DNA from 3 places in the Cupriavidus sp. TMH.W2 genome. Region 3 is predicted to be linked to each of the others. Evidence: predicted binding sites of a transcription regulator. Region 3 holds the regulator's gene; each other region holds the start of a gene.
The links. Region 3 encodes FNR, which switches genes on or off when oxygen is low (the NO sensors DNR and NnrR bind a similar motif). Its sites were predicted from a motif close to TTGATNNNNATCAA; they were not measured.

Region 1: a site for FNR is predicted at 1,711-1,724, ahead of ACREYQ_RS04610 (fatty acid desaturase). Genes of this name have one in related genera too.
Region 2: a site for FNR is predicted at 2,681-2,694, ahead of hemN (oxygen-independent coproporphyrinogen III oxidase). Genes of this name have one in related genera too.

The regions. Positions count from the first base shown of each region.
Region 1 is NZ_CP193792.1:980,476-987,586, reverse strand. It holds gene ACREYQ_RS04620 (adenosine deaminase) at 1-236, shown strand, start outside; gene guaD (guanine deaminase) at 313-1,635, shown strand; gene ACREYQ_RS04610 (fatty acid desaturase) at 1,821-2,996, shown strand; yybP-ykoY riboswitch at 3,041-3,250, shown strand; gene ACREYQ_RS04605 (TMEM165/GDT1 family protein) at 3,315-3,890, shown strand; gene ACREYQ_RS04600 (hypothetical protein) at 4,028-4,444, shown strand; gene ACREYQ_RS04595 (urate hydroxylase PuuD) at 4,635-5,852, opposite strand; gene uraH (hydroxyisourate hydrolase) at 5,884-6,237, opposite strand; gene ACREYQ_RS04585 (GntR family transcriptional regulator) at 6,537-7,111, shown strand, end outside.
Region 2 is NZ_CP193792.1:3,640,844-3,647,954, forward strand. It holds gene ACREYQ_RS16840 (c-type cytochrome) at 181-1,062, shown strand; gene hemN (oxygen-independent coproporphyrinogen III oxidase) at 1,147-2,619, opposite strand; gene ACREYQ_RS16850 (ABC transporter substrate-binding protein) at 2,819-3,949, shown strand; gene ACREYQ_RS16855 (UvrD-helicase domain-containing protein) at 3,960-6,056, opposite strand; gene ACREYQ_RS16860 (glycine zipper 2TM domain-containing protein) at 6,340-6,573, shown strand; glycine riboswitch at 6,651-6,738, shown strand; glycine riboswitch at 6,760-6,885, shown strand; gene gcvT (glycine cleavage system aminomethyltransferase GcvT) at 6,980-7,111, shown strand, end outside.
Region 3 is NZ_CP193792.1:2,114,129-2,121,239, forward strand. It holds gene rimP (ribosome maturation factor RimP) at 1-323, opposite strand, end outside; gene rluB (23S rRNA pseudouridine(2605) synthase RluB) at 625-2,553, opposite strand; gene scpB (SMC-Scp complex subunit ScpB) at 2,559-3,359, opposite strand; gene ACREYQ_RS09725 (sulfite exporter TauE/SafE family protein) at 3,950-4,708, opposite strand; gene fnr (fumarate/nitrate reduction transcriptional regulator Fnr) at 4,787-5,512, shown strand; gene ACREYQ_RS09735 (hypothetical protein) at 5,531-5,776, opposite strand; gene ACREYQ_RS09740 (hypothetical protein) at 5,773-5,982, opposite strand; gene ccoG (cytochrome c oxidase accessory protein CcoG) at 6,026-7,111, opposite strand, start outside.

The DNA of each region.
Region 1 (7,111 bases), 1.1 Mb from region 3:
TGATGATCACGCTGCATTCGGACGATCCGGCCTACTTCGGCGGCTATATGAACGCCAACTGGGAAGCCAGCTTTGACGCGCTGCCGCTGGATGCTGCCGACGCCCGCAAGCTTGCCCGCAACAGCTTTGAAGCGGCCTTCCTGCCTGCCATGCAGAAGGCCGAATTCCTGGCGGAAGTCGACCACTTCTGGTCGGCCCCGCCCAAGTCCCCGCCCGCGACGGCCCCGGCGGCCTGAGCACGGCGCACGCCAATAACCCGGCCCGTTGCCTGAACCCTTCGGTTCGGCGCGGGCCGGCCACAAGAGACAAACCATGACGACCAACCCCAAGACTGATTCCCTCACCCGTGCCATTCGCGGCCGCGTGCTGCATTTCCTGCGCGATCCGCAATTCCATGAGGATGCGTATCAGTATTGGGACGACGGGGTGCTGATCGTCACCAACGGGCGCATCGCCGCGGCCGGCGACTACACCCAGTTGTCCGCGCAGATCCCGGCCGACGCCGAGATCGTCGACCACCGCGGCAAGCTGATCGTGCCCGGCTTTATCGACACCCACGTGCACTACCCGCAGACCGACATGATCGCGTCGCCGTCGCCGGGCCTGCTGCACTGGCTCGACACCTACACCTTCCCCGAAGAACGCCGCTTTGCCGACCCCGACTACGCGCGCGGCGTGGCCGGCTTCTTCACCGAGGAACTGCTGCGCAACGGCACCACCAGCGCGGTGGTCTGGAGCACGGTGCACAAGGCCTCGGCCGAAGCCCTCTTCGCCGAGAGCGAGGCGCGCAACCTGCGCATGATCACCGGCAAGGTGATGATGGACCGCAACTGCCCCGAGTTCCTGCGCGATACCGCCGAGAGCGGTGCCCAGGACTCCGCCGACCTGCTGTCGCGCTGGCATAACAAGGGGCGCCTGGCCTACGCGATCACGCCGCGCTTTGCACCGACCTCGACCGAGGCACAGCTGGCCGCCTGCGGCGAGCTGGCGCGCGCCTACCCGGATGCCTTCATCCAGACCCACGTGGCCGAGAACCGCGACGAGGTCAAATGGGTGGCCGAGCTGTTCCCGGACGCGCGCAGCTACCTGGACGTGTACGACCGCTACGGCCTGCTGCGCCCGGGCGCGATGTACGGCCACGCCATCTACCTGGACCAGGACGACCGCCGGCGCCTGGCCGACAGCGGTGCCGCGGTGGCGCATTGCCCCACCTCCAACCTGTTCCTGGGCAGCGGCTTCTATGACTTCCACCAGTCCGACGCCAACCGCCTGAACGTGACGCTGGCCACCGATGTCGGCGGCGGCACCTCGTTCTCGATGTTCCGCACCATGAACGCCGCGCACAAGGTGGCGCGCATGGGCGGCTACTACCTGACCGCGCTGCGCATGTTCTACCTGGCCACCCGCGCCGCGGCCGAGGCGCTGGGCTGGACCGAACGCGTCGGCAGCTTCAGCGAAGGCTGCGAGGCCGACTTCATTGTGCTGGACCCCAAGGCCACGCCGCTGATCGCCCGCCGCAGCAACCGCTCGGAAACGCTGGAAGAGGAGCTGTTCGCCTTTGCCATGCTGGGCGACGACCGCGTGATCGACAGCGTCTATGTGATGGGCGAGGCTGCCCACGTGCCGGCCGCCTGATTCGTCACGCTGCGCCAGCAGCCGCCCGCCGCCCTGTGGCGGGCGTGCTTTTACAGCTACCCCCATCCCTCCGGCTTGACGGCCGTCAAGACTGTCTCCGACAAAGCCTTCTAACCTTGCGGTTCCGCCGCGGCCGTTCTGGCTTGCTGCGCAGATACCCATCGACCGCAATCAGAAGGTTCTGCATGACCGCTTATCAATCCGCTGATCCCGCCCCCGGGCATGCCCACACGCATGTCCCCGGGCACGCGCGCGCGCGCGCCCAGGCCCCACATGAGGCGCCCCTTCCGGAACCGATCGCGCCGGACGCGCCGATGCCCTCGCGCAAGATCATCCGCGGCTGGCTGATCCCGCTGGGCCAGCGCAGCACGCCGCGCGCACTGATGCTGTTCGCCTTCGATTACCTGCTGTTCGGCGCCGTGCTGGCAGGCGTGGTGCTGGCGCCGCACTGGGCGGCCAAGCTGGCGCTGGGCGTGCTGGCCGGGCTGATCATCGCGCGCCTGTTTATCATCGGCCACGATGCCTGCCACCAGAGCCTGACGCCGCGCCGCGGCCTGAACAAATGGCTGGGCCGGCTGACCTTCCTGCCGTCGCTGACGCCATACAGCCTGTGGGAAGTCGGCCACAACGTGGTGCATCACGGCTACACCAACCTGAAGGGCTTTGACTTTGTCTGGGCGCCCTACTCGCTGGAAGAGTTCAATGCGCTGCCGCGCTGGCGCCGCGTGATGGAGCGCATCTACCGCACCGGCTTTGGCCCGGGCCTCTACTACCTGGTGGAGATCTGGTGGTGCAAGCTGTTCTTCCCCAGCAAGCGCCAGATGGCCACGCGCCGCCCGATCTTCGTCGGAGACTGCATGTTGGTGGCCGCCTTCGGACTGGCCTGGATCGGCGCGCTGGTGGCGCTGGCGTTCGCGACCAGCCAGTCGGCATGGATGCTGCTCGGCGCGGGCTTCGTGCTGCCCTTCCTGGTGTGGAATGTCACCGTCGGCTTCGTGCTGTACGTGCACCACACCCACACCAGCGTCGCCTGGTATGACACCAAGGCGATGTGGGCCAAGGCGCAGCCCTTTGTCTCGACCACCGTGCACCTGCGCTTCCGCCACGGCATCGGCGCGGCGCTGCACCACATCATGGAACACACCGCGCACCACGTCGACATGAGCGTGCCGCTGTACCGGCTCAAGCGCGCCCAGGCGCTGCTGGAACACGCGCTGCCGGGCCGCATCATCATCGAGAACTTCTCCTGGCGCTGGTACTTCGACACCGCGCGCCGCTGCAAGCTCTATGACTTCAAGGCGCTGTGCTGGACCGATTTCCGCGGCCGCCAGACCAGCGACAACGCGCCGGTACCGGCCTGAGGCTGGCCTGCCCCGCTGCGGCGGGTGGACGCCTGCCGCCGCTGCCGTTATAATCGCCGCTTCCATTGGGGAGTAGCCGCCCTGCTCTCACCGCGCCGCGCAATGCGGACACCGGGGGACAGGGGCGTACGTCAACAGACTTGACCGCTTGCGGTTATGGCGTGCGCAGCTCCGGACCCGCCTGGGCCGTTCTGATACGGATCCGGCAGCGTCCAGCCTGGCGAGACCGATGACCATACCTTTCTGGCCGGGCCGGGAAAGGTGTGCGTCATTGGCATCTCGCGATGCATTGCGGCCCGGTTACCCCACAAAACAAACATGGAAGCCTTCCTCGTCTCCACAGGCATCGTTGCCCTTGCTGAAATGGGCGACAAGACGCAATTGCTGTCGCTGGTGCTGGCCGCGCGCTACCGCAAGCCCGTTCCCATCATTCTCGGCATCCTGGTCGCCACGCTGTTCAACCACGGCTTTGCCGGTGCGCTCGGCGGCTGGATCACGCACGTGCTGGGCGAAAGCCTGCTGCGCTGGATCCTGGGCCTGGGCTTTATCGCCATGGCCGGCTGGATGCTGATCCCCGACAAGTTCGACGACGACGAGCAGGCCAAGCCGGTCAAGGGCGCGCTCGGCATCCTCGGCACCACCATCGTCGCCTTCTTCTTTGCCGAGATGGGGGACAAGACCCAGATCGCCACGGTGGCGCTGGCTGCGCGTTTCAGCGATGCGGTGATCGCCGTGGTGGCCGGCACCACCTTCGGCATGATGCTTGCCAATGCGCCGGCGGTTCTGCTTGGCGACAAGTTTGCCAACAAGATGCCGATCGGGCTGGTGCACAAGATCGCTGCGGCAATCTTCCTGGTGCTTGGCGTGCTGGCGCTGCTTAACTTCGGCAAATGAAAGACAACTGAAAGCTGACCGGCGGGATGGTGTAACACGCCCTTACAACACTTTGTCCCGCCAGGCATGCGCTCGCCCGTTATGGAAGCCATCCGCATCTACGGACGCCCTGTATTCCATAACGAGGAGAAACTGCAATGCCAACCACAACCCACCCCATACAGCGGCCCCTGCCGCAACTCTGGAAGCCCGCGCTGGTGGCGCTGGCGGCCGCCTGCTCGCTGACCGGCTGCGTGACGGAACGCGTGGTCGTGCGCGAACCCGCGCCGCAGCACCAGGTGGTGCGCGCCATGCCGGCGCCGGTGCACGAAGACCGCGGCGCCGCACCGGGCTACGGCTGGAACTGGGTGCCCGGCCACTGGCGCTGGGCCGGCAATGACTGGCTCTGGGTGCACGGCAAATGGGTGCAGCAGCAGGTGCCGCCCATGCCTGCCGTCATCGTAGAGCAGATCACCGTGGCGCCGGCCCCGCATGCCTACTGGGTACCCGGCCACTGGGTGTGGCGCTACGACGCCGGCGGCGGCTGGATGTGGGTAAGGGGCGCCTGGCACTGAACGCGGGCAGTTGCCGCACAGGCCGCGAAGTAACAAAAAAAAACGGGGCACTAGGCCCCGTTCAAACCCTCGCCGGTCCGGTACTGATGGCTGCCAACTGCACAACCCTCCGGACCGTCGATCACCGATGCTCGGATTTCGCGGGCCGGCGGCACGCGCCGGCCCTGATGCTGTTCAGGTCAAGCCACCCTTAGTTGGTGGTCTTGGCACCGCCTTCGAACCACTGGCCCAGCAGGGCGCGTTCGTCGTCGGTGATCTGCGTCACGTTGCCCAGCGGCATGGCCTTCTGCTGCACGGCCTGCTGGTAGATCAGCTGGGCGTGGGCCTTGATGTCTTCCGCGGTATCGAGCTTGATGCCCTTGGCTGCGGTCGGCATCATCTTCGGCTGCTCGGCGTGGCATTGCACGCAGCGAGCGTTCACGACTTCCTGCACCTTGGCAAAGCTGACGGCGGTGGCGGCGGCAGCGGCGTCACCGCCTTCGGCCTTGGCCACGGTCGGGCGCGGTTGCGGCGCAATCAGCACGGCCACCACGGCCAGCGCGGCAACGCCGGCGGCAGGCCACAGGACGTTGATCTTGCCCTTGTGCTTCAGGATGAAGAACTGGCGGATCAGCACACCGGCCAGCATGATCAGGATCAGCACGGCCCAGTTGTACTTGTAGCTGTAGGTCATGCTGTAGTGGTTCGACAGCATCGCGAACAGCACCGGCAGCGTGAAGTAGGTGTTGTGCACGCTGCGCTGCTTGCCACGCTTGCCGTGGATCGGGTCCACCGGCTGGCCGGCCTTCAGTGCCGCCACCACCTTGCGCTGGCCCGGGATGATCCACACCAGCACGTTGGCGCTCATGATCGTCGCGACCATCGCGCCGGTCAGCAGGAACGCCGCGCGGCCCGAGAAGATATGGCAGGCCACGAATGCCGCAGCAGCAATGTAGAGCGCCACCAGGATGCCGACGGTGCGGTCGCTCTTGCCAAACAGCCGGCAGATGCCGTCGTAGACGATCCAGCCGATCAGCAGGTACGACACCGCAAAGCCGACCGCCGCGCCGGGCGACATGTCGAACACGTTCTTGTCGATCAGGAACGTGCTGGCGTTGAACAGGTACAGCACCACCAGCAGCGCGAAGCCGCTCATCCAGGTGGAATACGACTCCCAGTAGAACCAGTGCAGGTTTTCCGGCAGCGCCTTGGGTGCGGTCAGGTACTTCTGCGGGTTGTAGAAGCCGCCGCCGTGCACGGCCCACAGTTCGCCGTCGACGCCCTTTTCCTTCAGGTCAGGCGCCGTGGGCTTCATCAGGCTGTTGTCCAGCCACACGAAATAGAACGAGGAACCGATCCATGCGATGGCGGTGATGACATGCACCCACCGCAGCAGCATATTGGCCCAGTCGAGGATATAGCCTTCCATGTCTTGTCTCCTGTTTCCCTATGCCACCGCTTCAGCTGCCGCGGTAGGTCGAGTACGACCAGGGCGAAACCAGGAGGGGCACGTGGTAGTGCGCGTTGACATCGGCAATGCCGAAGCGCAGGGGCACCACGTCCAGGAACGCCGGCTCGGGCAGCTTCGTGCCTTGCGCGCGGAAGTAGTCGCCAGCGGCGAATTCCAGTTCATACACGCCGGCGGCAAGGTCGGCGCCTTCCAGCAGCGGCTGGTCGCAGCGGCCGTCGTGGTTGGTGACCACGGTTTTCAGAGTTTCGCGGCGATTGTCGACAATTTTATGGAGCGTAATCGACATGCCCTGGCCGGGCGTGCCGGCAGCGGTGTCGAGTACGTGTGTGGTCAAGCGTCCCATCGTGTTTTTCCTTAGGCGATTGGGTTGTGAGGGGCGCCGCTGCCTTCACTAGCACCGTTTGTGGGAACGGTGCCCGCTCGGTACGTCTGGTAACGCATCCCGGCGCTGGGTTGGTGCGTGGCGACAATGCGCCCGCACCCACCCGGTTGGCAATTCAGGGATTTCCCTGAGTTGTCGAAAACCTGAGTCGGTTTTGTTGACAATATTGAAGCAGTAACCAAATAATTGTCAACAATTTTTGGATCACCGCTGCCTGATGCCCAGGATTTGCGGTGCTCCGCCTGACTGCTGGTGCCACGATGTCCAAGAGCCTGAAGCTGATTGCCGCCAACGCCGAGTCCAAGGCCGACGCCGAGTTGACCGAGATCCAGGCGGGCAAGCCCGCCAAGCCCGCCCGCAAGGGCTCGGTCGAAGAGCGCATGTATCACGAGATCTACGACGCGATCATGGAGCACCGGCTGCCGCCGCGCACCAAGCTGACCGAGCACTCCCTTTGCGAGATCTATGCCACCGCGCGGCACACGGTGCGCAAGGTGTTGTCGCACCTCGCCGCCGACGGCATGGTCGACCTGGAGCCCAACCGCGGCGCCTTTATCGCCAGCCCGTCCACCGACGAGGCGCACGACATGTTCGAACTGCGCCAGATGCTGGAACGCGCGGTGCTGGAAAAGCTCGCCGCCATGCGCGACGTCAAGACCGTGATCGCGCCGCTGCGCCAGATGGTGGCCAGCGAGCGCCAGGCCTTCCTGACGCATGACCGGCCCAAATGGATCCGCCTGTCCGCCGAGTTCCACACGGCACTGGCAGAGCTGTCGGGCAACGCGCTGCTGGTCAACATGATGCGCCGGCTGGTGTCGCGCACCACGCTGATGAT
Region 2 (7,111 bases), 1.5 Mb from region 3:
GTCCGGGAGACAGTCCGAAGCGCGCAAATGGCAACAGACCCAAGTCAGGCAAGGGCCGCAGGGGAGCGCGGGCGGTCCGGATGGGGCCGGATAGTGGTCAGCGAAGGGCCACGCCAGGGCCAGAAAAAGCAAGCCGAGCGTAAGCGGCCAGAAGGTTTCCTGCAAAACTGAGAGTTCTGTATGAGCGACGTCCACAACGAACACCCCGAACACGAGTCTCCCATCAAAACCCCGAAGCAATTGATCGCAGTCGTGATCGCGGCGTTCCTGGTGCCGATCATCGTGATCATCCTGCTGGTCAACTTTGTCGGACACGGCTCTACGGAAAGCGCCGGTGCAGTCACCACGGCGGAAGCCGTCAACGACCGCATCAAGCCGGTCGCCTCGCTCGAAATCAAGGATGCCAACGCGCCGCGCGTGTTCAAGACGGGCGAACAGGTCTACAAGGAAATCTGCGCCGCCTGCCACGCGACCGGCGCGGCGGGTGCGCCCAAGTACGGCAATGCCGGCGACTGGAGCGCGCGTATCGGCCAGGGCTTCGAGGGCCTGGTGAAGTCGCTGCTCAATGGCAAGGGCGCCATGCCGCCGCGCGCCGGCAGCACCCCGGACGACTACACCGATTACGAACTGTCCCGCGCCGTGGTCTACATGGCCGATGCCGGTGGCGCCAAGTTCCCCGAGCCAGCTGCCCCGGCCGCTGCGGCGCCAACGGCTGCCGCCGCTTCTGAAGCCGCCGCTCCGGCTGCTACTGCCGCGCCGGCCCCGGCTGCTCCGGCCGCCGCCGCAGCACCGGCACCTGCCGCGGCACCGGCAGCTGCCTCGGCGGATGTCGGCAAGAAGGTCTACGAGCAAGTCTGCGCCGCCTGCCACGCGGCCGGCGTGGCCGGTGCGCCCAAGTTCGGCGACAAGGCCGCGTGGGCGCCGCGCCTGAAGGAAGGGATGGATGCGGTCCACAACTTCGCGCTCAAGGGCAAGGGCGTGATGCCGCCCAAGGGTGGCTACGCCGGCCCGGACGCGGATGTGCTTGCCGCCGCCGACTACATGGCCAGCGCCGCCAAGTAAGCCGAATCGCTGCAATCAAAAAAACCCGCGCAATGTGCGCGGGTTTTTTTCGTCCCGGGTTCGTCCCTGCGGACTGCGCGGGCGCTACACCACGCGCGAGTAGCGCGGCACGATGCGGATCGCCCGCGCGCCATCGCTGGCGGCATGGGCGTCGTTGTCCGCGCGGCGGGCGGCATCCTCGCGCAGGTAGGAGTCGAACACCATCGCCACGCGCCGCACCAGCAGCCGGCCCAGCGGCGTCACGGTGATGCGGCCGGGTTCGCACCGCACCAGCCCATCCTCGGCCAAGCGGCCCAGATCGGCCAGTTCCGCCGAAAACACCCAGTTGAAATCGATGCCGTGGCGCGCCTCGATCGCGGGCAGGTCAAGTACGCCGTTGCACATCAGGTCGCCGATGATCTCGCGCCGCAGGTGGTCGTCGGCGTTCATCGCCACGCCGCGCGCCAGCGGCAGGCGGCCCTGGTCGAGCGCGCCGTAGTATGCGTCGAGCGTGCGCGCGTTCTGCACATAGCGCCCGGCGATCGCGCCGATCGCGGAGATGCCGAGCCCGACCTGGTCGTAGCCGGCGTGCGTCGAGTAGCCCTGGAAATTGCGCTGCAGCCGGCCTTCGCGCTGGGCCACGGCGAGGTCGTCGTCGGGCAGCGCGAAATGATCCATGCCGATATAGACATAGCCCTCGGCGGTCAGCCGCTCGATCGTGGAGACCAGGATGTCGAGCTTTTCGCCCGCCGGCGGCAAGGCGCTTTCGTCGATGCGGCGCTGCGGCTTGAACACATGCGGGAGGTGGGCATAGCTGTAGACCGAAAGCCGGTCTGGGCGCAGCCCCAGCACCTGCCCGATGGTGCGGCCAAAGCGCGCCGCGGTCTGGTGCGGCAGGCCGTAGATCAGGTCCAGGCTGACCGACCGGAAGCCCAGCGTGCGCGCGGCATCGACCACGGCGCGGGTCGCTTCGAAAGGCTGGATGCGGTGGATGGCCTGCTGGACTTCGGCATCGAAATCCTGCACGCCCAGGCTGACGCGGTTGAAGCCGAGCTCGGCCAGCAGCGCCATGCGGGCATGGCCGACGCGGCGCGGGTCGATCTCGATCGAGTGCTCGCCGTCGGCCGCCAGCGCGAAATGCTCGTTCAGCAGCGCCATCACGCGGCGCATTTCGTCAGGGTCGAGGAAGGTGGGCGTGCCGCCGCCCCAGTGCGACTGGATCACCTCGCGGCGCGTGCCGAGCCGGTCGGCCACCATGGCCATCTCGCGGCCCAGGTAGCTGACGTAGCGGGCGCTGCGGCCGTGGTCGCGCGTGATGATCTTGTTGCAGCCGCAGTAGTAGCAGATGTTCTCGCAGAACGGGATATGCAGGTATAGCGACAGCGGTGCCGGCGCGTCGGCGCGGCAGGCGGCCAGGGCGTCGTGGTACAGCGACAGGTCGGGGCCGTTGCGGAAGCGGTCGGCGGTCGGGTACGAGGTGTAGCGCGGGCCGTTGCCGTCGATGCGCCCGGCCAGCGCACGGAAGTCGGACAGGGCGCGGCGGTCGAGCGCAGGGGAAGTCATCGCGGACGCAGTCATGGGGGGCGCAGGGGAACGGATGTAGGACGCCCCATCGTAGAACCGCGCTGGCTCTGGCGCGTTGACCATCGTCAACCGCGGACATTGGCGCTGCCGGCCACGCCGGAACCGCGCGCTCGCGGACGTCACATTGGTGTCATGTGCGGCGGTTAAGCTGCGCGCCACCGCGGCCCGCGCGCCCTCCGTTCCTGCCTCTGCGATGCCAACTTCCGAACAGACTCCCGTCCCTGCACCGTACCCACCGCTGCGCGCCAGCCTGCCCGCACCAGCCCGGCAGCGGCGCCGCGTGCTTGCCGCCGCCGGCATGGCACTAACCCTCCCCGGCTGGCCGGCCCTTGCGCAGGCGCGCCGCACGGTGGTGGTCGGGCATCTGCTCGACCGCTCCGGCGCGCAGGCCGACCTGGCGCGCGACTACCTGGCCGGGGCCAAGGTCATGTTCGATGCCGTCAATGCCGCCAACGGCCCGGTGCGCGTCCTGCACGTGGTGCGCGATGCCGACCCCGATCCGCGCCGCGCGGTGGCGCAGGCGGTGTCACTGGCCGATACCGAACACGCCGAGCTGCTGTTCGGCCCGGGCGACCGGCTGCTGCCGGGGCTGGCGGCATCCACCGAACTCTCGCGGCGCGGCGTGCAGATCGTGGCACCTTGGTCGGGGCTGGCGCTGGCGGCCGAGAACGTCTGGTTCACCCGTGCCGACTACCAGACTGAACTGGACGCGGCGGTGCAACAGCTGCGCAGCTATGGGCTGACGAGCATTGCGCTGGCACTGGCGCCGGACTTCGCGGTCCCCTCGCTGGCCCGGCTGGAGGCGCAGACCGGCACGCGCGCGGTGCCCCTGGAGGGCAATGGCGAGGCCGCCGCCCGGCGCATCGCCGCGACCCGTCCGGGCGCGGTGATCGTGGCCGGCGACACCCTCGCCTATGCCGGCCTGGGCCGGGCGCTGGCCGCGCAGGGGTGGTACGGCTTCCTGGTCGGCCTGTCGTCGGTCAGCGCCGCCGTGGCGCGCGAGATCCTGGGCAGCGGCTACAACGGCGGCATGGTGCTGACCCAGGTCGCGCCGGGGCCGCAGCAGGCTACCTTGCGGGTGGTGAAGGAGCATGTGGCCCGCATGAAGCAGTACCTGGACGAGCCGCCGTCGGCGGCGACGCTGGCCGGCTATATCGGCGCTGCGTGGCTGGCGCGGGCACTTGCCGGCGCGCACGCAAGCGGCCCGGCCGAGCTGCGGCGCGCGCTGCAGGGGCGTGTCGACGTGGGTGACTTCACGCTCGACTTCACCCACGGCCAGCGCGGCTCGCAGTACGTCACGCTGGCGGTGTCAGGCGCGCGCTGACGCACTTGCCTCAGCCGGCGGCGGTCTTGCCGCCGGTGCCCAGCAGCGCCTTGAGCGCGCCGAGCCGGTCCTTGGGGCTCATTGCCGGGGTCTGGTCCACCGGCGCGGGCGCCTCTTCCAGCTTCATCTCGCCGATAAAGCGCGACGGCTGGCACGAGTAGGTGTCGCGCGCGCGCTTGCGCTTCTTGCACCAGCTGACATGCAGGCTGCGCTGGGCGCGGGTGATGCCGACATACATCAGCCGCCGTTCTTCCTCGATCTTCTCGTCGCTCATGTCCTCGTCCTCGCGGCAGTGGGGCAGGATGCCCTCCTCCACGCCGACCAGGAACACGTGCGGGTACTCTAGCCCTTTGGACGCGTGCAGCGTGGACAGGCGCACCGCGTCGGGATCTTCCTCGCGGCCTTCGAGCATGCTCATGAGCGCCACGGTCTGGGTCAGTTCCAGCAGGTTCTTGCCTTCGCTGCCGAAGCCGTCGGCATTGTCAAAGCCGGTGGCTTCCTCGCCCTCGGCGCCCTCGGGCTTGGTGCCTTTACGCTTGAGCCAGTCCAGAAATTCCAGTGTGTTGGTCCAGCGCGACTGTGCCTGCCGTTCGTCGAAGCTGTCGTACAGGTAGGCCTCGTAGTGGATGCCTGCCATCAGGTCGTCGAGCACCACGGTGGCGGGGTCCCTGGCCGCGCGGTCGGCCAGGCGCACCATCGATTCGCAGAACACGCGCAGCGGCTCCAGCTGGCGCGGCTGCAGCTTGCCTTCGATGCCGCCCATCATCGCCGCCTCGAACAGCGACACCTTGGCCTGGCCCGCGAAGGTGCCCAGCACTTCCAGCGTGGTATTGCCCACGCCCCGGCGCGGCGTGGTGATGGCGCGGATAAAGGCGGGATCGTCGTCAGGGTTGGCGATCAGGCGCAGGTAGGCGCAGATGTCCTTGATCTCGGCCTTGTCGAAGAAGCTCTGGCCGCCCGACAGCACATAGGGAATGCGCTCGCGCCGCAGAATCTGCTCGAACAGCCGCGCCTGGTGGTTGCCGCGGTACAGGATGGCGTAGTCGCGGAACTGCGCGCGGCGCTCGAACTTGTGCGCGGACAGGCGGAACACCACCGACTCGGCCTCGTGTTCCTCGTCGTTCATCGGGTGGATGGCGATGGGGTCGCCCATGCCGTGCTCGCTCCACAGCTTCTTGTCGAACAGCTTGGGATTGTTGGCGATGACGGCATTGGCCGCTTCCAGGATGCGCACGGTGGAGCGGTAGTTCTGCTCCAGCTTGATCACCTTCAGGTCCGGGAAGTCGGTCTGCAGCCCGCGCAGGTTGTCCAGCGTGGCGCCGCGCCAGCCGTAGATGGCCTGGTCGTCGTCGCCCACCGCGGTAAACGCCGGCGCGCGCAGGTGCGAGCCGCCCGCCAGCAGCTTGAGCAGCTGGTACTGGCAGGCGTTGGTGTCCTGGTATTCGTCAACCAGAAAATAGCGCAGGCGATTCTGCCACTTGAGCTGCACGGTTTCATTGCGCGCGAACAGTTCGGCCGGCAGGCGGATCAGGTCGTCGAAATCCACCGCCTGGTAGGCGTGCAGCGTGGCCACGTAGTTGCGGTAGACCAGCGCGGCCTGGTGCTCGTCGGCATTGGCGGCCTGGGCGATCGCCGCCTCGGGATCGACCATGCCGTTCTTCCACAGCGAGATCGTGCCCTGCACGCCGCGGATCAGCTTCTTGTCGGTGGTGCCCAGCTGCTCCTGGATCAGGCCAAAGCAGTCGTCCGAATCCATGATCGAGAACTGCGGCTTCAGGCCCACGTGCTCGGCCTCCATGCGCAGGATCTGCACCCCGAGCGAGTGGAAGGTACAGACCGTCAGCTGCCTGAGCGGGATGCGCTTGCCCTCGCGCGTGGTCTTGCCCTCCATCAGCTTGCCGATGCGCTCCTGCATCTCCTTGGCGGCCTTGTTGGTAAAGGTGACGGCGGCGATATGACGCGGCTCGAAGCCCTTGTCCTCGATCAGATGCGCGATCTTCTGCGTGATCACCCGGGTCTTGCCCGAGCCCGCCCCGGCCAGCACCAGGCAAGGGCCGTCCAGGTAGCGGACGGCTTCGGATTGGGCGGAATTGAGGCCGTGGGTCATGCGTGGAATGCGGTAGGAAGCAGGGAAATCAGCAGAAAAGCGGGAACGCCAGGCGGGATACGCCGGCACCACTGAGACGGGAACGGCGGCAAAGCTATTGATGTTAACACGCTGGCCGCGGCAGGTCAGTCAGCGCAAACCGCATTGACGCAACTGCTTGTGTCACCGGCGTAACACTTCGTAAAGCCCGGAGCCGATCGCGCAATGCAAGGTTCTAACTAACGTGTCCCCCTGGCCTCCGAGGCCGCGCGGACATGCACATATCATCACATCGGAGCCAATAATGAAAACCCTGCAGACTTTGACCAAGGTGACACTGGTCGGCGTGACGGTCGCGGCCTTCGCGGGCTGTGCGGACATGACGCCCAAGCAGCGCAACACGGCGATCGGCGCGGGCGCGGGTGCCGTTGGCGGCGCCGTGCTGACCAATGGCAGTGCGCTGGGCACGCTCGGCGGTGCGGCCGTCGGCGGTGTGATCGGCAATGTGGTGACCGACGACAACCGTCACCACAAGTAAGCAGCGCGTGCCGCCGGGCACCGGCGCCCGGCCGGCGCGGCCGGTTTGACAAAGCCCGGGGCCTCCCGTACATTGCGCGCATCCGACCGGGAGAGCGCGCATCGACTGCGCCGCCGAAGGGGTATCACCCGAAAACTCTCAGGCACCACGGACCGGTCGGATCGGCATGCAACATGCACACAATGCATGCCGCACTCTGGAGAGCGGCACCCGCCATTCGTGGCGAGCGTGCCCACCGAAGGGGCGCACGAGGACCGGTTCCGCCAGGATCCGCCTTGTAATCTCTCAGGTATCGAGGACAGAGGGGTCATCCGCCGCAGCGGATTGCCACGCCACGGGCGTGGCGAGCGTTGCGGCGGATGGCCCTTTTTCGTTTTCGCAAACCGAGATTGCCCCCGAGGATCCCATGACGCTCCAGGCCACGCCCCTCAACGCTATCCACCGCGCCCTCGGCGCCCGCATGGTCGACTTCGGCGGCTGGGACATGCCGGTCAACTACGGCTCCCAGATCGAAGAGCACAATGCCGTGCGCAGCGAC
Region 3 (7,111 bases):
ATGCCTGTGAAGTTCTTCTGTCCGTTGACGGGCAGGCGCAGCGTCACGCGCGCCTCCTCGCCGGCAAAGCGGATGAAGTCGGCCAGCTTCTTCAGCGGCCGGTCCAGTCCGGGTGACGAGACCTCGAGGCGCTCGTAGTCGACGTTCTCGACGGTGAACACGTGGGTGAGCTGGCGGCTCACCTTTTCACAATCCTCGATGGCAATGCCGGTTTCAGGCTGATCGATATAGACACGCAGCAATCCGGCCGGGGCACGCTCGAGCTCGACCAGCTCATATCCCATGCCGCCAAGGGTGGTTTCGATCAAATCTGCCAGATGCACTGTTATCCCGAGTAATGGCCATCAACACCGTGGCAGGCAAACCCGCCGGTGCCGTCCGGGACGACCCTGCTGCAGCCCTGCCTGTCCGCCACCCCTCCGCCCCAGCGGAGAGAACCGAAAAACGGGCGAACCAAAAAAAAATGGGCGCAATGCCCATCATTCGCCCATCCTCGACGAGGATGGCTTTTTGAATAGACTTGAATTATACGCGGATTATGTCGAAAAGGCAAAAGCCAGACATTTCCGCACACTGCATGCGGCGCCGGCGGGCGTTCTACCCGCCGTGCGCCGCAATCAGCGCTTATCGGTTGCCACCGCGGTTGCCACCGCGATTGCCGCCACCACCGCCTCCGCCGCTGCGCGGGGAACGGTTACCGCCCGGCTTCGCCGCCTTCGGCATCACATTGCCGTTGGCTTCGCCACCGCCGCGGCGCGGCTTGCCCTGGCCCTGGCCCTGGCCGCCCTGACCGCGCATGCCACCCATGCCACCCATGCCACCCATGCCACCCACGCCACCCATGCCAGCGCCACCACCGCGGCCCTGGCGCGCGCCGGTACCGCGCCCGCCGCCCAGGTTGGCCGCGTGCGAGGTCAGCAACGTCGGACCATGGCTGATATAGCCCATCGACGTCTTCATCGGATCCGGCTGGCTGCTGCGGCCACCCCCGCTGCCACCGCCGCGGGCACCGCCCTGGTCGAAGCGCGGCAGGCCGTCCATGCCGGTGTGCATCGGCATGCCGGCAATCGCAGCTTCGGTACGCTGCTTGCGTCCGCCCACCTTGGTGGCGCCCTTGGGGGCTTGCTCGCCCTTGCCCGGCACCTTCAGGCCGACACCGGCCATCAGCGCCTTGACATCATTCGGCTCCACTTCCTGCCAGCGGCCGCGCTTGAGGCCCCGCGGCAGCAGGAACTGGCCGTAGCGCGTGCGGATCAGGCGCGACACGGTCAGCCCGACCGCCTCGAACATGCGGCGCACTTCACGGTTGCGGCCTTCGGTCAGGGCCACGTGGTACCACTGGTTGACACCTTCGCCACCGCCATCGGCAATGCGCAGGAAGTTGGCCTCGCCGTCATCGAGCTTGATGCCGTGCAGCAGGCGCTGGCGGTCGGCTTCGGCCAGCTCGCCCAGCGTGCGCACCGCGTACTCGCGCTCCACGCCGTAGCGCGGGTGCATGAAGCGGTTGGCAATGTCACCCGACGTGGTGAAGATCAGCAGGCCTTCGGTATTGAAGTCCAGGCGCCCCACCGCGACCCACTTGCCGGTCTTGATGCGCGGCAGGCTGTCGAACACGGTCGGACGGCCTTCCGGATCGGACTGGCTGACGATTTCGCCGGCGGGCTTGTGGTACAGCAGCACGCGCGGCGGCTTGGTCGACACCTTGCGGTGGATCAGCTTGCCGTTCACGCGGACCTGGTCGGCCGGCAGGATGCGCTGGCCGATGTGCGCCGGCAGCCCGTTGACCGAGACCCGGCCCTGCAGGATCAGCTCTTCCATCTCGCGGCGCGAGCCCAGCCCGCCCTCGGCCAGCACCTTGTGCAGCTTGGGCGCGTCGTCGTCGGCCGACAGCTCGCGCACCGGCTTGGCCTTGGTGCGCGGGATGACGGTGTCTTCGCTGTCGTACTGCTCTGAGATCACGAAGCGGAACAGGTCTTCGCTGCTCGCCGCGGTCTTTTCACCGCCGCCCTGGCCGGGGCCCTTGCGCGGCGCCTGCGGCTTGCCGCCCTCCTTGCGGCGACCCTGCTGGCGCGCGCCGGCGCCCTGGCCCTCGCCAGGCGTTGCCGGCTTGCCGGCGCGCTGGCCCGGCTTGCGCTTGCGGCTGGGCTGCTCGGGCTTGTCGGTGCCTTCGGCCCTGGCCGCGCGGTCCACCTTGTCTGCCTTGCTGTTGCCCTGGCCGCCCTGGCTACCCTGGCCGCCCTCGCCCTGACCCGCCTTGCGCTTGCCGCGGCCACGCTGGCCACCGCGCCCGCCGCCAGCCGCCTGTGCGGCGCCCGGCTCACCGGCATCGCCCTGGCCGCCGATGCCGGCGCCTTCGGCGCCCTCGGCACGGTCCTGCGCCGCCTGACGGCGCGATGCCACCAGGTTCCTCAGCCCGCGGCGCAGCCCCTTGCGGCGGGGCGCGGCTTCGCTGCCCGATCCGGGTTCTGCGGCGCCGGTGTCGGCGGATGCGCCCGCATGGCGGGTGTCTTGCTCAACGGAATCAGACAAGATATTCACTATCGGATGTTGCATGTTGTTCAGTTCGGCACGCGCTCGTCGTGCTCGCTCGGGTGCGGCGGGTTGCCGTCGTCGGGCAGTTCGCCCCGCGCCCCGTCCGGATTGGGTGCGGCTGGTTCGGTGAAATCGTTCGAATCAGCCTCGGCAGCCGCCGGTTGCAGCGGCTGCACATCGAAGCCATTGGCGCCTTCGTCGGCCGGTGTGGCCGGCTCGGCATAGGCCTCTTCGTCGGCGCTGGCAGGCTTGTTCGCCGCCAGGTCTTCAAAATTGATCGCCTGCTGCTCCAACAAGGCGGCCTGCGCCTGCGCCTGGGCGTCTTCCAGCGGCGGCAGTTCATCCAGCGTGCGCAGGCCAAGGTCGTCCAGGAACGCCTTGGTGGTGGCATACAGCGCGGGCCGGCCGGGCACGTCGCGATGGCCGATTACCTCGATCCAGCTGCGGTCCTCCAGCTTCTTGATCACTTCCGTGCTGACGGTCACGCCCCGGATTTCCTCGATATCGCCCCGGGTCACCGGCTGGCGGTAAGCAATGATCGCCAGGGTCTCCATGACGGCGCGCGAATATTTTGGCGGTTTTTCCGGATTCAGGCGGTCGAGGTATTCCCGCATTTCCGGCCGGCTCTGGAAGCGCCAGCCGCTGGCCAGCGCCACCAGTTCCACGCCGCGCGGCCGCCAGTCCTGGCGCAGTTCCTCGAGCAGCACGCGGATGGTGTCTGCGCCGACGTCATCGTCAAACAGTCGCCGCAGATCATTGACGCGCAACGGTTCCTGCGCGCAGATCAGCGCCGTCTCGAGGACGACCTTCGCCTCTTGGGTATTCATGTTGATGGTGTGCAGCCTGTCTTTGCACCTGCTCCCGGACGGATCCGGGGCACCGGAGATTTTGGATACAGCGGTGCGAAAGCCACCGCCATCTCATTGCGCAGCGAGCCGGATACCTGCTGTATCCAAGCCGTGCACTTCCCTTTCTTTGCATCGAGTTGCCGGGTCGTTCCGGCAGGAGATCGTCCGCATGCCGTCATGGACCGGCCAGCGAACCTCTTGCGTCGCGCATCCGCACACAACGGACGTCGCTGTCAGCGAACTGAACGCCTCGGACGCAAGAAAAAACGGGTATCGGGAGCTAGGCCGGCATCTACAACACCACCGTGCCAGCCGGACTTTTGAACCAGATCTTTTGAACCGGATGGACCGCGGGGGCGGGACGGGCATCGAAAACCTTCCGCTTCCCTTGTCCTGGGCACGCCTTCTGGTAGGAAGGCCGCCTGGCGCTGCTCGCCGCTGCTTACCGCGGCCTGTCTGACTTCGCGCGATACCGCAATGTTGGCGATTGTATGGCATTCCCGCCTCTGCCTGCAACCATCATCCGTTGTCCACGCGGCGCCAACGCCTCAGAACAGTCCCAGACAGCATCAAAACACCAGACAGAACCCCTGCCCGGCCAGCGAATGTGGCAGCAGCACCGCTCGCGCAATACCCAGGCCGCCAAACGCCATCACCGCGAGGCCCGCCCCAAGCCGCACGGCGGGACGCCTCGCCAGCAGCCGCAAATAGCCCGACAGCCCCGACAAGACCAGCAGATTCGGCAGCGTGCCGAGCCCGAAAACCCCCATGACCAGCGCCCCGGAACCCGCGTTGCCCGCCAGCAGCGCCAGTGTCAGCGCGCCATAGACCATGCCGCAGGGGACCAGGCCCCAGGCCAGCCCAACGCCATAGCGCCGCGCCAGCCCGCCGCGCACCCGCACGGAGGCTGGCATGCCGCCGGCCAGGCGGCCGAGCCGTCGCGCCGCGGCAGCACTGCAGCGCGCTGCCAGCCGCTCCAGCCAGTTCACGGTAAAGGTACTGCCGCGCAGCAGGCGCCAGCCCGACCACAGCAGCATCAGGCTGCCCGCGCCGAACAGCCAGCGCTGCACCGGCAGATAATCCTGCTTCCATGCCGAGGCGCCGGCGGCACCCAGCGCCGCACCCAGCAGCATATAGGTCGAAATCCTGCCCATGTGCATCACCAGCAACTCGCCCAGCCAGGCAGCGCGGCTGCGCACCAGGCTGACTGTCGCAGGCATCCCGCGCCGCTGTTCCACGGCGAGGGCCACGCCACCGCACATCGCGGCACAGTGGACACCGCCCAGCAAAGCCAGCAGGAAAACGCTGATCAGCACCCCAAATGTCAATTCTGTCTCCCTGCCGGATCACATCGCACGTTAAAATGTATCAATCGCGCCCTCGCTGCCATTTCTAGCAGGTTCCAATTGCTCACCTCCATTCCCATTACCGAGATGTCGCCCCGTTGCTCCACTTGTGCGATGGGGCAGCTGTGCCTTCCGGTTGGCATGTCGCAGCAAGACCTCGCTAAGATGGACACGCTGGTGCAAGAGCGCATTCGCGTGCACAAGGGTGAAACCCTGTACCGCATGGGCGATCCGCTCACCGCCGTCTATGCCATCCGCTTCGGCACGCTCAAGACCCACGTCACCACCGAAGACGGCCGCTCGCAGATTACCGGTTTCCATCTGCCCGGTGAAATCGTCGGGCTCGACGGACTCGGCGAGATGCAGCATGCCTCCGATGCCGCCGCGCTGGAAGATACCGAGGTGTGCGTGGTCCGCATGAAGGATCTGCAATCCCTGTCATCAGACCTGCCGTCGCTGCAGCAGCAGTTCCTGCGCCTGATGGGCAAGGAGATCACGCAAGATCAGCTCATGCTGGTCACGCTGGGTTCGATGCGCGCCGAGGAACGCCTCGCCGCCTTCCTGATCAACCTGTCGGAGCGGCTGTCGGCGCGCGGGTATTCGGCGTCCGAGTTCGTGATGCGCATGAGCCGCGAAGAAATCGGCAGCTACCTCGGGTTGAAGCTGGAAACCGTCAGCCGCCTGTTCTCCCGCTTTGCCGAAGCGGGCCTGATCCAGATCCGCCAGCGCCACGTCAAGCTGGTCGACATCGACGGCATCAAGCAACTCTACAGCCGCACTTGCTGAGCCGCCGCCGCGCCGGCCTCATTCCAGTTCATCGGTATCGGCCAACCGCGTCGGCATGGTGTAGAGCGTCAGCCCGCTCGACAGCGCGCAGAACACCCAGGCCAGCAGGAAGCCGACAGTGTAGACCGACTCGCGCGACGATTCGATCGGATGGCCGAAGAACTTCAGGTCACCGGGATCAACGACTGAAAAGACCGTCGCGGTCGCAAAGCCGGCCATCAGGAACCCCGGCCAAAGTACCCACATCAGCCAGCGCAACTTCATGGCTGCCTCGCTGTGCCAGGCTTTGACGGCGTGGCCCCGGCCTTCTCCACCACCAGGCCATGGCGCGTCGCGCCCCCCACAGGCATGTCGGGATGCGTTGACGCCAGCCAGATCGTCACGCCGCACGCCACCATGGCCGCCAGCGGACCGCTCATCAGCAGCCACGGCCACGGTTCCTTCCACCACGGATTGCCTTGCTGACTCATCTTGCCCCCTTCGTCTTGGCGACTACGTCCGAGTCCCCTGGCTTCACAAATCGCGCGGCACGATAAAACTGGTGGATTGCCGGATTTCGGCATGCCCCCGCTCCGTGCCTTCGCTCGTTACTGTCACGCTGATCTTGTGCGTGCCCTGCGCCGCGGCCTCGATCGGCACGCGGATGCGGACCGGCAGCAACCGGTTGGAGGTCGGCGCCAGCGATTCGGCTTGCTTGTCGTACTCCACCGTCAGGTTCTTCAGTTCGTCGCTGTCGGCGCTCACCCGGATCCGCATCGGCGCTTCGGTCGTGTTGATCAGCTGCAGGCGATAGACATTCTCGATCCAGCGCCCTTCCACTTCCCGGCCAAGCGCACCACGGTCGCGGATGATGTCGACCTTCAGCGGTGTGCGCAGCGCGATCGACGCCAGGAACCCGGCCAGCAGCGCGACCCAGATCACTGAATAGATGATCACGCGCGGACGCAGCAGCCGCTTGCGCGACGCCACGGCGGACAGGCCCTTGCGCATCGCGTTCTCCGACGTGTACCGGATCAGGCCGCGCGGGTAGTCCAGCTTGTCCATCACCTGGTTGCAGGCGTCAATACACGCGCCGCAGCCAATGCATTCATACTGCAGGCCATCGCGGATATCGATGCCCGTCGGGCACACCTGCACGCAGATGCTGCAGTTGACGCAATCGCCCAGGCCCGCCTTGCGGTGGTCGGTCTTGCGCGAGCGGCTGCCGCGCGGCTCGCCGCGGCCGACGTCGTAGGTCACCACATAGGTATCGCGGTCCACCATCACGCTCTGGAAACGCGCATACGGGCACATGTACTTGCATACCTGCTCGCGCATGAAGCCCGCGTTGCCCCAGGTGGCGAACGCATAGAACAGCATCCAGAACGCCTGCCACGGCCCCAGCGACAGGGCCAGCACCTCGCCGCCCAGTTCGCGGATCGGGGCGAAGTAGCCGATGAAGGTAAAGCCGGTCCAGAGCGCGATCAGCACCCACAGCAAGTGCTTGGTCGCCTTGATACGGAATTTGCGCAGGCTCCACGGATCGCCGTCGAGCCGGATGCGCGCGATGCGGTCACCTTCGACCCGACGCTCGATCCACATGAAGATCTCGGTGTAGAC